Regions from separate parts of the Peribacillus sp. NPDC060253 genome, predicted to be linked through region 2. Evidence: riboswitches for the same ligand, from Rfam matches in the RefSeq annotation. Region 2 holds a riboswitch; each other region holds the start of a gene.
The links. A riboswitch is a leader RNA that binds a small molecule or an ion and turns the genes downstream of it on or off. The one in region 2 is predicted to bind glycine.
Positions count from the first base shown of each region.

Region 1 (5,747 bases), on a different contig from region 2:
ACGTCTCATCCAGTAATAAAGTTTGTTCCTCGAGCCACTCATCATCATGCACAGCATAAGTAGGAGGTGTCAACAACTCAATATTTGGAAACACATAGTATGGATTATCATCGACTTCCAGGGAACCAAAAGATTCTGGGGCTGCACTCTGTCTCCCTTCTGCTTTGGAGAAGGCTGCACCACGATTACCACTTTCAGAAATGGAAGTTTCATGGACCGGGTTCGAACCGATATTGGCTTCAACAGCATTTTCGGGCTTGGCGACCTTTTCGGAAACATAGTTGGTTTCCGTAAAGTTTACGGGTTCTGGAGTGACAGGAGTTCCATCTTTCAACATACCCTTGCCTTCCTCCGTCTGCCCTTCAGGAATGGTTGGTTTCGCTTGTCCTGCCTCCGCTTCATCAGCATTAATTAGAGGTTCCTTTTCAAGTGAAACTATTCCCCTTTCGGCATTAAGGCTTTTTTTTTCCGGGATCATTTTATTCAAGAACTCGTTTCTTTTTCGATCTTGCTTAAGCATCATCACATTAAAAGGGATATGTTTTTTCGTTGGTTTAGGCTGTTCATCCGGTATCACAGATGATGATTCACTTGCATGACTCATCGGTTGAGGTGATAGTACCGCGGTTTCCCTAGGAACCTCTATAGCTTCAGGCGGTGCATCTTCAACCTGTTCCATTATGGATACAGCGACTTCTCGTCCAAAATCATCATGATCGTGTTCATAAGCCTTTTTTTCTTCCACTTGCTTTGTTATTAGTTCAGCGGGCTCGCTTACTGGTTCTTCAGGTGCCGCCTCAATGGAATTTTCACGAAAGAAAGCGGGTATCTCCGACCCTTCTCTTTTTTCTTCCACTTGTTCTGGTACAAGAACGGATGGTTCTATCTTCAATTCCTCATAGGCTGTTGGAACTTCAGGGATTGATGCTGGAATATCATTATGAAGTTCTTCTTTTTTAAGAACAGGCAGTGTGCTTTCTAATTCATATTCGACAATTTTTTCAGAAGGGACGATCTTTTTTTCCGGACGGCGAAATCCATAAATAGGTGAAGGGATTTCCGTTGGGCGGAATGGAGTATTCGACGGGACTATTTTTGGGTTTGAATCCCGATTCGTGCTTCTCCTTTTTGGTTCAGGCTCCCGATTCGTGCTTCCCCGTTTTGGTTCAGGCTCCCTCACTGGCCTTCTCGTTTCTTTGGTCATGTTTCCCTGCTTTGGTTCGCGATCTTCTTTCTTTCTTTCCCTAGGGCTTCTTTTGTTATGCTCCCTGTCGGGAATGAGAGGAAACTTGAACTCTCCTTTTGGATATTGAAACAGGATTTTTGTATCCGGATCTTTTGTCTGGGACATTTTTTCCACTGTTTGATTATAAACTTTTATTTCTTCTTTCTTTTCCTTAGAAATCTTCGAAAAATCCATATTCCTTAATGTTTCTTCATCAAGCGGTTCATCTATAATAATTTCTTCAATTTCAATAATTTCCTCTGCTTGGAACCATTTTTTCATCTTATTTAGCCATTTCAAACCTATCACTCTTTCTACATCTGTAGTTATGTAACTAATTCTACCAGTTATTTTTAAAATATCGAGAAAATTTAAGCTAAATTGGGATTTGTATGTACATTTTTTTCCGATTCTTTACCAACTCTACGTTTTTCGCCTAACTCCTACCCTACTAAACCCCTTCTGAAAAGAGTTTAAACCTATCCGCCGCGAAATAACTTTAGTCCCTAGTCTACTATTTAAATAAAACACCGCTGTTAAATCGCGTTTACAAAGAGATTAAGTTTCCATGCAACTATTAGAGACGTCCGTAACACATGCCATCACCCTATACGAAATCGCCGGTGGCATTCATATAACTGCTGAAACTTATAAAACACCGTTCGTTTAAACCGAACGGTGTTTTGTGGGTTCCAGCGTTTTTTTTGCTAAGAAAGGGCCATTTTGACTATTCCGATTCACCAAAGCTGCATACAACTTGTGCGACTGATTTGGCAGCGATCAATAGGGCATCTTCATCTATATCGAATTTAGGATGGTGATTGAAATAAGCCCTTTCCACCCCTTTTGGTTTACAGCCGATGTAAAAGAAGCAGCCAGGAATCTTTTCTGCATAATACGAAAAATCTTCCGAACCTGAGAACATCGGAAATTCCATGACCTTCTTAATATCTTTGTCGTTCATACTTTCAAGGCTATTTTTCACGAATCCAGTCAGTTCAGGGTCATTATATAACGGTGGATAATCAGGCACATACGAAAGTTCACACTGAACACCAAATTCCGTTTCTATCCCTTTAACGATCCGGTGGACTTCCTTATCTATCAGCTTTTGTGTCTCTGCTGTCATGTAACGGACATCCCCTTCTATTTCTATACAATCTTTAATGACATTAAAACTACCTTTTCCATCAAAAGAACCGATCGTAACCACGCCCATATCAAAAGGGTTCAAGCGGCGGCTGATAACGGTTTGCACGGCTGTGACGAAATGGGCACCTGCTACAATTGCGTCATTGGCCATATGCGGGGATGAACCATGGCCGCCCATGCCTTTTATTTCCAATTTGAAGTAGGTCCTTCCAGCCATCGAAAAGCCGCTGCGATATCCAATTTCCCCAGCTGGATATGTCGGGAATAAATGAATGCCAAAAACAGCATCCAGTTCATCCAGAACCCCTGATTCCATAATACTTTTTGCACCTCCAGGGGGTGTTTCTTCTGCATGTTGATGAATGATTTTAATGGTACCGGAAAGGGAATCTTTTAACTCTACTAGGCAGTCTGCCAGGACCAATAAATAAGCGGTATGGCCATCGTGTCCGCAGGCGTGCATGACACCTTCATTTGTTGATCGGAACGGAACCTCCGTTTCTTCTGTAATCGGCAATGCATCGAAATCGGCTCGTAGACCTATCGTTTTCCCTGGTTTCCCGCCTTCGATCGTTACGATGACCCCTAATCCATTTCCTGCATTCGTTTGAATGTCCACATCTTTACCCTTATAAAAATCAATGATATATTGTGCTGTTTTCTCTTCTTTGAAGGAAAGCTCGGGATTCTCATGTAAATGACGGCGGATTTGAACCATTTCCTCTTTACGGGCTTCAAGCATGTTCATTAATTGATTTTTCAAAATATTTTCCCCCTTTATTTCAATATAAGTTTTTGATCAGGAAGGCCTTTCGAAATGGAAGGCTTCGTTTCGCTGCACGCCTGCCTGTCAGAAGCCAAATAAAGCTGGCCCCATTCTTTTTTGCACGCCAAAAAAGGACAGAAAAGGGTTGCGTAAACTTACTGCTCCCCTTCTCTGTCCTTTTTACCTGAGAGTTTAACTCCATTTTATTTTCTGGAGATTTCCCCTTTGGTGGCATCATGTTTCATACGCGCTCTCCAGAGTTGCGTCCAGTTGCGGTTCCATTTACCTGAGAGATTTGATCCAAGGGTGATTTTTGGAACTTGCTCCTTCGGTGGCATTATATTTTGCACTCTCCCACAACATTCATCCGCTATATAATTTAAATATTCAGTTTTTTAAAATCGTGAACCAATTCAGACTGAAACTCATACCAGTCCCTATTCACCATCAGCAATAATCTCTATTTTCAAAATAATCTAACTATATTATCACCCATACTAAAATAAATTTCAACACCATTAAACAGAACATTCCGGAGATATCCCTCTCGGAATTATGATTACTTACGGCTGTAAAAAAAAAATTCCTTGCTGCTTTGTCACTCACGCTTCCTTTTCATTGAACATATGGACCTGAAAACTTCTAACTCTACTAAACTTGCACATAGTACTCCATAAATAAAGGACCACTGCCAAGCTGGAACTTTTCCATGCTGACACGGTCCTATGTTTTTCAATGATTCATTGTTCACGCTTTTTGTTTTTACCCATAATGAAGATGGGCTCCAACTCATTTTCTTCGTAAAGGAATGATAGAGCCGTTATCGGTACATGACCGCTCGCAAAGAAGCTCATGGCCATTTGTGCCAGAATATCATATCCCGTATCGTTCTTCACATCGGCAATGATGATGACATCCTGATGCGGAATGGCCACCGCCATGGTCCCCTCCATCTTGTCCTTCATGTCCCGAAGCCAGGAGTCGTTAAGAATTCGGCTAGCATCATATCCATCATTGGTGTTTAAAAAGTAAAATTTATTACCGGCAACGATATCCGACTTCATTTCAGTGGAAAGGGACCGGGCATTGAAAAGGGCAATTTCACGGATCCTTTCACCCTGCCAATTTTCCCGTTGAATCATCTTTTCATCAATCAAACGGTAGGTCTTCCCCAAATCGAGTGCGTAAAGTATCCGGGTTTCAGCCGTATGCTCATCGAATAAAAAAGGATTTCCTTCTTCTGATTCCATTGGAAAGGAAGTCGAACGGATGACAGGGAAAATGGATTTCTCCTTGCCTACCATGCTGTGTTCTCCGCCCATTACATTCAAGGCCTCTTCCACGTAATAGGCAACCTCATCGATGGCTTTTTCCTGCACGTTTTCATAGTTAGCAAGTACAGGAGGCAACTCGATGGTGATCCCCTTCCCGGTTTTCACATTTTCCACCCGTAACGTATCTTGCTTGCTATCGAATTTGAATGATCGGTTATCATCTTTTAAACGATCCTTCAAGATATTTTTCAGCTTCGTGCTGTCCATTTTCATGTTTGACCCTCCTCTTCATTGAAAAATCCCCAGCGAGAAGGGGAAATTGATTATAGTGATTGAATGAATTCCTCAATTTGTTCTTGTGTTTTGCGATCCTTGCTCACGAATCTGCCTAGCTCTTTGCCATTATCATAAGCAATGAAACTTGGTATACCGAATACATCATTAGCTGCACACACATCGATGAATTCATCTCGATCTACATAAATGAATGTAAAATCCGGAAATTTCGTTTCAATCTCGGGCATGATCGGTTCGATTACACGGCAATCTCCACACCATGTTGCTGAAAAAAGAAAAATATGTTTGCCTTCATTTTTTAATGCATCATATTGCTCCACAGTTTGTAAATTTTCCATTTGAATATTCCTCCTGCTCTAAATGATATCTTAGGTTTTATAATCCCATCATACCAGACTCTCTAGAAATCAACCATTAATACGGATTGGTTGAACGACAGCACTTTTACTTATTTTTGCGGCACAGATGAAACGACTTCCATCATTTGTTTCGCATCGGTTTTTAAATGGTCCTTATCCGTTTCCGTTGTCAACTTGACTCCACCGATCCCCACTGCTAGCTCATACTTTTCATTCGGTGACTCTTTAATCGAGATAAAACCGAACTTATCATCATTTTGAAATGAATGCAGCACCACATATTGATCATCTTGTTCCTTTATCGCCAAAAATAAGACGGAGCTGTCTTCCTTTTCATTAGGATTGACAAATAATATATAAATCTTATCACCTTTTTGTAAAATCAAATTATTATCATGTTCTTCCACTACTTTAAAACCCTTTGGCATATATACCTGAATAAGCCCTGCCTCAATATTGGGCTGTTTTTCATCGTTTCGAAATGCCAATTCTGCGGCCTTCTCTGCTTTTTTTGTTTGTCTATCGATACTGGAGCAGCCCACAATCAAACTGCTCAATATCAGAAATATAATAAGAAATTTTTTATTCGATAAAGCCATTGTCATTCCTCCAGCCGTCACTTTTACTCTCTTATGCATACTATTATCCTTATTTATGAAATTCATCCATTTTCT
Region 1 is NZ_JBHXAS010000005.1:58,879-64,625, reverse strand. Features, by position in the region: gene ACFWE9_RS02730 (DNA translocase FtsK) at 1-1,351, opposite strand, end outside; gene ACFWE9_RS02725 (M20 family metallopeptidase) at 1,953-3,140, opposite strand; glycine riboswitch at 3,407-3,510, opposite strand; gene ACFWE9_RS02720 (DUF1444 domain-containing protein) at 3,884-4,690, opposite strand; gene ACFWE9_RS02715 (thioredoxin family protein) at 4,741-5,052, opposite strand; gene ACFWE9_RS02710 (hypothetical protein) at 5,163-5,711, opposite strand.
Region 1: another riboswitch for glycine. It lies ahead of ACFWE9_RS02725 (M20 family metallopeptidase); the one in region 2 lies ahead of gcvT (glycine cleavage system aminomethyltransferase GcvT).

Region 2 (5,747 bases):
CTGTTCAGTTGGGGAAAATTCAATGGTGATCGTTTCCACATGCCTTTTTGTCCATTCAATACCAGTATCGGCCCGCCGATTTCGAATCATAACAGTGTTGACCAGTTCCTTTAGGTGTTCATCTTCAATTATGTTCCTTCCTTTCCCTTTATATTTTTCTGAAAAGAGTGAGGCATTTCCCAAGTGTCCTGGTTTCAATAACGAAACAAGATGAAAAATTTCTTCTACTTTATTTTGAATCGGAGTTGCTGTCAGGAGCAAACAAAATTTCTTTTTCAGATTTTGGACGAACTCATAATTCTTCGTCTTATTATTTTTAAGTTTGTGAGCTTCGTCAATAATGATGAAGTCATATTCCTGATTGAAAATAATATCACGATGTGGAGCGCGTTTCGCTGTATCTATGGATGAAATGACCACATCGCAGGAGTCCCAAACATAACTTTTTCGCTGAACGACTGCTGGAATATGAAACTTGGTATTCAATTCAAAAGCCCATTGTGTCACAAGGGAGGCCGGTACAAGGATCAATACTTTTTTTACAAGGCCTCTAATCATATACTCTTTTAGGATCAAGCCAGCCTCGATTGTTTTTCCGAGCCCTACCTCATCGGCTAATATGGCTTTGCCATTCATCTTTTCCACTACTTGTTTTGCTGCTTCCAATTGGTGGGGAAGCGGGGTTAACTGCGGAAGGTGCTTGGGCGCCTGTAAACCTTCAAAATCTGGGATGATGAGATTTTCCTCCATTTGAACAGCCAGCTTATACAGCTCCCAATTTCCCCATGGACCATCATTCTCAATCTTTTGTAGAAACTCGTCATTCCATTCAGAATTGAAGGATATATTGATTTTCATAGAAATAACTCCCTCTTAAATCATAAATTCCTTAATATAAGGTCAAAATCCGAACATTACATATGTAAAGTAAGAAAAATATTTATCTTCAAAAGATATTGCAGAGATAAGTTTCTTAGGGTAGGATATAAGTATATTTAGAAAATTCTAATTTACAAACGCTAAAAATGAATCGTTTTATCTCGATTTTGCAGTTCGCGTGCTCTTAGTATGAGCTATAGGCTCCTGCTTTATCCATGATAACTGAAGGAGATCATTCAATTGGTTCCGGAAAGTTTTTGGAGTGTGGGGTCTTTAAATGCTTCCGATGCTTTACTAATGGTTGGGAGTGATTCACTTGCTTTCATTGGTAGACATTTATATGCGGGTGAAGATAAGGGGAGAGACTACGGATGTAGCGCCGAAGGAGCAAACTTAGCAGTGAATCTCTCAGGCAAAAGAACTCTTATTGGACGCAACTCTGGAGAGCGCCGCCCGTATTGGGATGGCCACCAAAGGGGAAAACCTATTATATAGGTAAACTTTCAGGTTTCAGGACAGAGAAAAAGCTCAAACGGGCTTTCTCTGTCCTTTTTTGTGCTTTTTTTACATCATGACTCAGGATTTCTGATGGGTATGACAAGAAGCTTTTTGAAGCCGATTTAAATTTTAAAAAATCCGAGGGGGGTCATTTTTTGACCAATTTAAAAAGAACACCACTATTTGAGGTTTATCGTGAATGCGGAGGGAAAACGATTGATTTTGGCGGCTGGGAACTTCCTGTCCAATTTTCGGGTATCAAGGATGAACATGAAGCCGTACGTACTAAAGCGGGTTTATTCGATGTTTCCCATATGGGGGAAGTGGATGTTAAGGGTCCTGGAAGCCTTTCTTTTTTACAGAAGATGATGACCAATGATGTATCAAAGCTGCAACAGGGTGGTGCCCAATATACGGCTATGTGTTATGAAAACGGAGGCACGGTAGACGATCTCATCGTTTATAAAAGGGCTGAGGATGATTACCTGCTAGTAGTCAATGCAGCGAATACAGAAAAAGATTTCAATTGGCTGCAAGCTAATCTTTCGGAAGATGTCCAAATTACGAATGTATCGAGTGACTATACACAGCTAGCACTTCAAGGACCATCTGCAGAAAAGATATTGCAAAAACTATCAGAAAATACTGCCTTAAGTGAAATTGGATTTTTCAAGTTCAAGGAAAATGTCATGATAAATGGTATCTCCACGATGGTATCCCGTACTGGATATACGGGTGAAGATGGTTTTGAAATATATAGCCGCAGTGAAAATGGCCCGGCCCTTTGGAAGGCAATTCTTGATGCTGGCAAGGAAGAGGGGATACAACCGATAGGTTTAGGTGCCCGTGATACCCTGCGTTTTGAAGCAAAACTGCCGCTTTATGGGCAGGAGCTTTCAGCGGACATCACCCCAATAGAGGCCGGGATTGGCTTTGCGGTTAAAGTGGATAAGGAAGCTGACTTTTTCGGAAAAGCAGTTCTTGCTGAGCAAAAGGAGAACGGGACTTCTCGCAAGCTTGTAGGAATTGAAATGATTGACCGTGGCATTCCTCGTCATGGTTATAAGGTTTACAGCGGAGACAAAGTCATTGGCGAGGTCACCACTGGTACCCAATCTCCAACATTGAAGAAAAATGTTGGATTGGTACTTATCGATAAGGAATTTTCGGTACTGGATGCCGAAGTCGAAGTGGAAATCCGTTCCAAACGATTGAAAGCCGTTATCATACAAACACCTTTTTATAAAAAACCACGTAAATAGAGGGGAATGGTCATTAGATGAAACATCGTTATTTACCCATGACAGAGCAAGATAAAAAAGAAATGTTAGAAGTGATAGGGGTACCTACTGTTGAAGACCTTTTCAATGATATCCCTGAAAGTGTTCGCTTTCAAAGAGAATATGACATCAAACAAGCTAAATCAGAGCCTGCACTAATGAAAGAATTATCGAAGCTTGCTGCCAAGAATGCGGATCTTAAAAACTATGCATCATTCCTTGGCGCGGGTGTGTATGACCATTATGCACCAGTCATCGTCGATCATGTTCTTTCACGTTCTGAATTTTATACGGCTTATACACCCTATCAGCCTGAAATTTCACAGGGGGAGCTGCAGGCCATCTTTGAATATCAAACGATGATCTGTGAATTGACGGGAATGGATGTAGCCAATTCCTCCATGTATGACGGAGGAACGGCGCTAGCTGAAGCAGCCATGCTAGCTTCAGGCCATACACGCCGTAAAAAGATTCTCATTTCAGGAGCAGTACACCCTGAATCGAGGGAAGTCGTGAAGACCTATGCAAAAGGCCAACGCGTTGAAGTGATCGAAATTCCTTATAAAGACGGTGTGACGGATATGGCTGCTTTAAGGGAATTGGCCAATGAGGACGTTGCGGGAGTGATTGTGCAATATCCTAACTTTTTTGGACGCATCGAACCATTGAACGAAATGGAAGAAATCATTCATGGCGTTAAGTCCATGTTTATCGTTTCCAGTAACCCGCTTGCACTGGGAGCCTTGACATCACCAGGTACACTCGGCGCAGATATCGTAACAGGAGATGCCCAGCCATTCGGCATTCCAGCTGCTTTTGGTGGCCCCCATTGTGGATATTTTGCAGTCACGAATAAACTTGTTCGCAAAGTGCCGGGCCGTCTCGTCGGTCAAACGGTGGATGAAGATGGAAAAAGGGGATTTGTGCTGACGCTCCAAGCACGTGAACAGCATATTCGCCGTGATAAGGCCACGTCCAATATTTGTTCCAACCAAGCTTTGAATGCCTTGGCAGCTTCTGTTGCAATGACCGCGCTTGGGAAAAAGGGAGTCAAAGAAATGGCCGTGCAAAATATTCAAAAAGCACATTATGCAAAAAAAGCTATTAAGGAAAAAGGGATAGAACTGATGTTTGATGGTCCATCGTTTAATGAATTTGTGATTAAACTTCCTTCTTCGTTTTCAGAAATCAATAAAAACTTATTTGAAAAAGGAATGATCGGCGGCTTTGATTTAGGTACCGTTTATCCTGAGCTGAAAGACCATATGCTTGTCGCAGTAACGGAACTTAGAACAAAAGAAGAAATTGATGCACTTGCGCAGGAATTGGGGGATCAACATGAATAATCAAGATCAAGATCAATCACTCATTTTTGAAATCAGTACATCCGGTCGAATCGGATACAGTCTGCCAGAAATGGATGTGGCAACTATTCCGCTCGAAGAAATTCTTCCTGCCGACTACATCCGTAAAGAAGAGGCACAGCTTCCTGAAGTATCTGAACTGGATATCATGCGTCACTATACGGCACTCTCCAAACGTAATCATGGGGTGGATTCGGGTTTTTATCCGCTTGGTTCATGCACGATGAAATATAATCCGAAAATAAATGAAAATGTGGCCCGTTTTAACGGTTTTGCCCATATCCATCCATATCAAGATCCGACTACTGTTCAGGGAGCTTTGGAGCTTTTGTTTGATTTACAGGAACATTTAACGGAAATCACAGGGATGGATCAAGTGACGCTGCAGCCTGCAGCAGGTGCTCATGGTGAATGGACAGGGCTAATGATGATTCGTGCTTTTCACGAGGCGAATGGTGATACAGCACGGACGAAAGTGATTGTACCTGATTCTGCACATGGTACGAATCCAGCTTCTGCCACTGTTGCCGGACTTGAAACGATAACAGTGAAATCCGATGAAAATGGATTAGTCGACCTTGAAGATTTAAAGCGTGTGGTGGGATCGGATACGGCGGCATTGATGCTGACGAATCCAAATACGCTGGGATTGTTTGAAGAGAACATTTTGGAAATGGCACAACTTGTCCATGATGCTGGTGGGAAGCTTTATTATGACGGAGCCAATCTGAATGCAGTTCTTTCGAAAGCCCGCCCGGGTGACATGGGCTTTGATGTGGTTCACTTAAATCTCCATAAAACGTTCACAGGCCCGCATGGCGGCGGCGGTCCGGGTTCTGGCCCTGTTGGGGTAAAGGCGGATTTGATTCCCTACTTGCCTAAACCACAGGTGGTCAAACAAGATGAGCAATTTGTACTGGATTATGATCGCCCGCAATCCATCGGCAGGGTAAAACCTTATTATGGAAATTTCGGAATAAATGTAAGGGCATATACGTATATTCGTTCAATGGGTCCTGATGGTCTTAAAGCCGTCACCGAGAATGCTGTCATCAATGCCAATTATATGATGCGAAGGTTAGAACCATTTTTTGACTTACCATATAATCGCCATTGTAAGCATGAATTCGTATTAAGCGGACGTCGCCAAAAGAAATTGGGGGTCAGGACTCTCGACATAGCCAAAAGGCTGCTTGATTTCGGTTATCATCCGCCAACCATTTACTTCCCGTTGAACGTGGAAGAAGGAATGATGATAGAACCGACTGAAACGGAGTCAAAAGAAACACTTGACGCTTTCGTCGACGCAATGATCCAGATAGCCAAAGAAGTGGAGGAAACTCCGGAAGTCGTTCAGGAAGCTCCACATACAACCGTTATAAAGCGGCTTGATGAAACTCTAGCAGCAAGAAAACCGGTTCTGCGTTATCAAGTCTAACCTGATAGCCTACATGAAAAAATCCCTGCCTGCCGGCGGGATTTTTTTCATGTTATGTATTTTGTGAAAGAATTCATCAAAGTCGATGAGCTAACTTTCATTTTTTTACATGAAGGCATTTTAATTAAAAAGAGCCCATGCGATGGGGTCTTATTTCTTTGCTTTGATTTTCCCGGTCCACATTTTGAAACCGCCCTTTAGATGAAATAGTTCCCTGTAGCCCTTTTTGTATAGCATGGCTGCAGCTCTTCCGCTGATGATTTCGCTTTGAGCGTACAAGTATACAGG
Region 2 is NZ_JBHXAS010000002.1:108,666-114,412, reverse strand. Features, by position in the region: gene ACFWE9_RS01295 (DEAD/DEAH box helicase) at 1-858, opposite strand, end outside; glycine riboswitch at 1,226-1,313, shown strand; glycine riboswitch at 1,317-1,400, shown strand; gene gcvT (glycine cleavage system aminomethyltransferase GcvT) at 1,533-2,639, shown strand; gene gcvPA (aminomethyl-transferring glycine dehydrogenase subunit GcvPA) at 2,657-4,003, shown strand; gene gcvPB (aminomethyl-transferring glycine dehydrogenase subunit GcvPB) at 3,996-5,459, shown strand; gene ACFWE9_RS01275 (rhodanese-like domain-containing protein) at 5,610-5,747, opposite strand, start outside.

Region 3 (5,747 bases), on a different contig from region 2:
CCAAGTGATGTCATACAAATAGAGGAGGCAAGAGCATTTAATGCCTGATTGGAACAAATATTGGATGAGGCTTTATCACGGCGAATATGCTGTTCACGCGCTTGCAGTGTTAACACAAATCCACGTTGTCCTTTTTCATCTGCTGTTTGCCCTACAATACGTCCTGGGATTTTGCGCATGAGTTTCTTACTTACCGCAAAATAGCCGCAGTGTGGACCGCCAAAGGACATCGGGATTCCTAACGGCTGCATATCACCGATCACAATATCTGCCCCAAGCTTCCCAGGAGCTTGTAAGAGTGCTAGTGCAAGAGGATTGGCGCTTACGATTAAAAGGGCACCTTTTTCTTCCGCCATTTTCTTAATTGCTTTTAAATCCTCTATCGAACCGAAGAAATTTGGATATTGAACAATTACGGCAGCAGTATCCTTATCAATTTGTTCTTGCAGCTTCCCTAAATCTGTAACCTCATCAGCAAGAATTACTTCCTCAACTGTGTACCCCGGACCTCCAGCTACTGTATGTAAAATAGCACGGGATTCAGGATGTACCGCTTTGGATACAAGCACTTTTGAACGTCTTGTAGATGCAACGGCAAGTGATGCAGCTTCTGCAAGCGATGTAAAACCATCGTACATGGAAGAGTTAGCCACATCCATTCCTGTCAACTCACAAACCATCGTTTGAAATTCAAAAATCGCTTGTAATTCACCTTGACTGATTTCCGGCTGGTAGGGTGTATAAGCTGTGTAAAATTCGGAACGTGAAATCATATGATTTACTACACTTGGAATATAGTGATCATATGTACCCGCACCTAGGAAAGTTGGGTAATGATTCGCATTTTTGTTTTTTGTAGCAAGCTGATTCATTTTTTTTAAAAGAAGCGGTTCAGGAACCGCCTCTGGAATGTTTAGCTCATCCTGCAGGCTAATTTCAGCTGGAATATCTTCAAATAACTCATCTATAGAAGAAATATTTAAAAATTTAAGCATTTCCTCTTGGTCCTGTTTCGTATCAGGAAGGTATCTATAAGTGGCTGTCATATTATTCCTCTCCTTCATTAGTAAATGCTTGATATTCATCTTCGTTTAGAAGTGAATCTAACTCTTCTGGATTGGACATTTCTACTTCGACTAACCACCCTGCTTCAAATGGATGCTCGTTAATCGTCTCTGGAGCGCCTTCTAACTCTTCGTTTACAGTAACTACCGTACCTGAAACAGGTGAGTAAAGTTCGGAAACTGCTTTAACTGACTCGATCGTTCCCATCGATTCATTGACAGTTACTTCATCATCAATCGCTGGATTTTCAACAAAGACGATATCACCTAGTGCCTTTTGTGCATAATCAGAGATTCCAATACGTACACGATTTCCTTCTAATTGTTGCACCCATTCATGTTCTTTGCTATATCGTAAACTTGATATTACTTTTGTCATTGTATTTTCCCCTTTTCGTTTTTTTACTATTCACATAATTCTGAATATATTTTAGGTAATTTACTCATAGCAGGTTGTCGATTTCGGGCTGCATGCAAGGTAACGGACATCAACTAAGAAAACTACACGATAACTCTATTAAAATATTATTTCCACTTATCTTTTGTAGAATGGTGCATTAACAATAACGGCTTCAATCATTTTATTACGGATTTCCACTTTTATCGGCGCCCCCACTTCAGCTTGGTCTGCTGATATCAAAGCAAGACCTAAGCTTTTCTTCAAAGATGGTGATTGTGTTCCGGATGTAACAATACCTATTTCCTCTCCACCTTTAGAAATTACCTTGTAACCATGACGCGGAATCCCCCGGCCTGTTACTTCAATCCCCACTAATTTTCGTTTTAATCCAGCTTTTTTTTGTGCTGTAAGTGCAGATTTTCCGATAAAGTCACTTTCTTTGTTCGTCTTTACGACAAAGCCGATTCCTGCTTCAAGCGGGCTGATATTGTTACTTAGTTCTTGGCCATAGAGTGCAAGACGTGCTTCAAGCCGAAGCGTGTCCCGTGCACCAAGTCCACATGGTTGTAATCCATTCGTGGTTCCTGCTTCTAATAACTTCTCCCAGAGTACTACCGCTTTGTCTGCTGCTAAATAAAGTTCATATCCATTTTCTCCTGTGTAACCTGTACGGGATACAAGTATGTCGGTAATCCCGGATATGCTGACATGTTGGGCGAATTTAAAAGAGCCAATTTCTGATAAATCTATTTCCGTTAACTTTTGCAAAATGCTTTCTGCCTTTGGACCTTGGATCGCAAGCTGGGCGATGTCTTCCGAAATATTTTGGAGCGCCATCTCTCCTTTTACATGCTGCTTCATCCATTCGTAATCTTTCTCAATGTTTGCGGCATTAATAACAAGTAAATATTTTTCATTCCCTAATTTATAAACTAATAAATCATCGACCGTTCCGCCGTCTGGATAGCACATTGCGGTATACTGTGCTTGATTGATGCTAAGCTTTGTTACATCGTTTGTAACAAGGTAGTTAATATAACTCTCGGCATCTTTCCCTTCCACAAGTACTTCTCCCATATGAGAAACATCAAAAAGTCCTGCTTCTGTTCGAACAGCTTCATGCTCTTCTAAAATGCTGGTAAATTGAACTGGCAGAGCCCAGCCACCAAAATCAATAACTTTTGCCCCGTACTTTTTATATACTTCAAAAAGCGGTGTTTGCTTTAATGCTGTTTCAGTACCCATGATCTACCCCCGATTATGATTTTTTGTAAAATAAATGTTCTTTCTCCGTTTACCGGTTTCTTTCATCGCCAGGCCTCCAATTGACGTTTCTCGAAGGGTCCTTGGCATATCATTTCCTACCTTATACATGGCTTCAATTAACTCATCACTAGGTATGCGGCTTTCAATCCCAGCTAGAGACATGTCGGCCGCTGAAAATGCAATCGAGGCTCCAATCGAATTCCCCTTGATGCAAGGAACTTCAACAAGTCCTGCGACTGGATCACAAACCAATCCTAAAAGTGACTTCATCGCAATGGCTGTCGAATTCACGGTTTGCTGTGGCGATCCGCCTTTTAACTCAACGATTGTCCCAGCTGCCATGGCCGATGCAGGTTTCAGCAAAGGAATAATTCCATTGAGCTACCCCTTTTCTTACACAGTAATTGGCTGTTGAAATAACGGATAAACATCACAAATCCCTTTTGTTATTTCTTTTGCTTTCTCAAGAACCTCTTTATTTCCTTTACTCTTTAGAACAGTTGCAATCACTTCACCAATTTTCACCATTTCTTCTTTCTTCATGCCTCGAGTCGTTAAAGCTGCTGTTCCCATTCGGATACCGCTCGTAACAAATGGCTTTTCTGGATCATATGGAATCGTATTTTTATTAACGGTAATGCCCGCTTCTTCTAATAATTTCTCTGCTTCTTTTCCTGTTAAATTCCACGGACGCAAATCTAAAAGGACAATATGATTATCTGTTCCACCAGAAACAAGGGCTGCACCTTCATTTTTTAATGTTTCGCCAAGTGTTGCAGCATTTTCAATGACTTGTTTCGTATATTCCTTAAAGCTTGGTTGTAAAGCCTCGTTGAAAGCAACCGCTTTTGCTGCAATGATGTGCATGAGTGGGCCGCCTTGAATTCCTGGGAACACTGATTTATTAATCGCTTTGATAATTTCTTCATCGTTTGTTAAAACGATACCCCCGCGCGGTCCTCTCAATGTTTTATGAGTAGTACTTGTCACAACATCTGCATATGGGATTGGAGATGGGTGAAGACCAGTTGCTACCAGCCCTGCTATATGAGCCATATCCACCATAAGTTTTGCACCAACTTGATCGGCAATTTCTTTAAATCGTGCAAAATTAATCGTTCTTGGATAAGCACTTGTCCCTGCAATAATCAATTTAGGTTTTTCTTTCTTTGCCATTGCTTCCAACTCATCATAATCAATTAATTGAGTATCTTCTTTAACTCCGTAGGACACCACTTCAAACCATTTTCCTGAAACGCTGACTGGACTTCCATGTGTTAAGTGGCCACCATGTGAAAGGTTCATTCCCATCACTTTATCACCAGGCTGAAGCAGTGCGAAAAAAACTGCGAAATTGGCTTGTGCACCTGAGTGAGGCTGAACATTTGCATATTTGGCACCAAAAAGCTTTGTTAAGCGTTCAATAGCTGCTTGTTCTGCCACATCGACAAATTCACATCCACCATAATAGCGCTTTCCTGGATAACCTTCTGCATATTTATTTGTCATCACGCTTCCCATTGCCTCTAATACATCTGGGCTAACGAAGTTTTCTGATGCAATTAATTCCAGGGTTTGATGTTGACGTTGTCCTTCCTTCTCAATCGCTTCAAAAATAGTTAAATCATTTTGTTTTAAACTCATTTTTATTTTCCTCCTAGACATTTTTTACTTATTCTGAGTTTTAGTATGATTCGAGACCTAAAACCTCTTTCCCGCTACAGCTACTTTTCTATGAAGACTGTTAAAAACAGTATGCTTTACTACCTTTTTTGCACGCAAAAAAGGACAGAAAAGGGTAACGTAGCGTTCTCTACCCTTCTCTGTCCTTTTACCTGAGAGTTTAGCTCCATTTTTAATAGAACCTTTCCCCTTTGGTGGCGTACATGTTTATACGCGCTCTCCAGAGGTGCGTCCAGTTGTGGTTCCATCTACCTGAGAGATTTGTTCCAAGGGTCTTTTTGGAACTTGCTCCTTCGGTGGCTTGTGTCGCATTGCACTCTCCCACAACTGTCATCCGCTTATTCAATTTGGTAAATTTAGAATAGTAGTTGTGGCTAATTATGTCAAGCATTTTTGAAAGCGCTAACAAAACTATTCTAAAATAATCTTTTTCTCATCAAAATATGATCATTCAGATATCTTAATGGTTGCTTATTAATGCGGGCAGATTGCCACTTAATTTCCCGCTGCCTTCCTCTGATTCGAATGATCTACCTCCGTTTTCCGCATCTTATAAATCGCAATCAGCATAATAAACCAAATAGGAGTTACGAACAAGGCAACACGAGTATCCTCCGAAAGGGCAAGCACAACAAGTACGAACACTAGGAAAGCAAGGATCAAATAATTAGAAATTGGATAAAGTGGTAATTTAAATTTGTTCATTTTCGCTAGATCTGGCCTTGTTTTGCGGTATTTTAAATGACTGATGACAGTAACTCCCCAAATAAAAATGAAACATACTGTAGAAATACTTGTAATTAACGTAAATACTCCTTCTGGCATTAAATAGTTCAATACAACGGAAATTAGAATGACGACAGTTGAAAAGGCCAATGCATTGGCAGGTACTTTACGGGCATTAAGTTTTGCAAATGGCACAGGTGCATTTTTATCTTTGGCAAGTGAGTATACCATCCGGCTTGTACTGAAGATTGCGCTATTACATGCTGAAGCAGCTGATGTTAGGACGACAAAATTGACGATACCAGCAGCCGCAGCGATACCAACAGCCACGAATACTTGGACGAATGGGCTTTCCGATGGGATGATTGCGTTCCACGGATAAACACTCATAATGACAATAAGTGCGCCAATGTAGAAAATTATTATCCGAATAGGAATATTATTGATTGCTTTTGGGATAACTTTTTCTGGATTTTCTGTCTCACCAGCTGTAAGTCCTACAAGTTCAATACCAACAAACGCAAACACTACCATCTGGAATGAGAGGATAAAGCCATTTATTCCATTTGGGAACATTCCTTCGTGGCTCCATAGATTCGTGAAACTGG
Region 3 is NZ_JBHXAS010000115.1:6,782-12,528, forward strand. Features, by position in the region: gene gcvPA (aminomethyl-transferring glycine dehydrogenase subunit GcvPA) at 1-1,046, opposite strand, end outside; gene gcvH (glycine cleavage system protein GcvH) at 1,048-1,443, opposite strand; gene gcvT (glycine cleavage system aminomethyltransferase GcvT) at 1,600-2,709, opposite strand; partial or broken gene ACFWE9_RS21690 (L-serine ammonia-lyase, iron-sulfur-dependent, subunit alpha) at 2,713-3,081, opposite strand; gene glyA (serine hydroxymethyltransferase) at 3,124-4,374, opposite strand; glycine riboswitch at 4,544-4,647, opposite strand; gene ACFWE9_RS21700 (amino acid permease) at 4,909-5,747, opposite strand, start outside.
Region 3: another riboswitch for glycine. It lies ahead of glyA (serine hydroxymethyltransferase); the one in region 2 lies ahead of gcvT (glycine cleavage system aminomethyltransferase GcvT).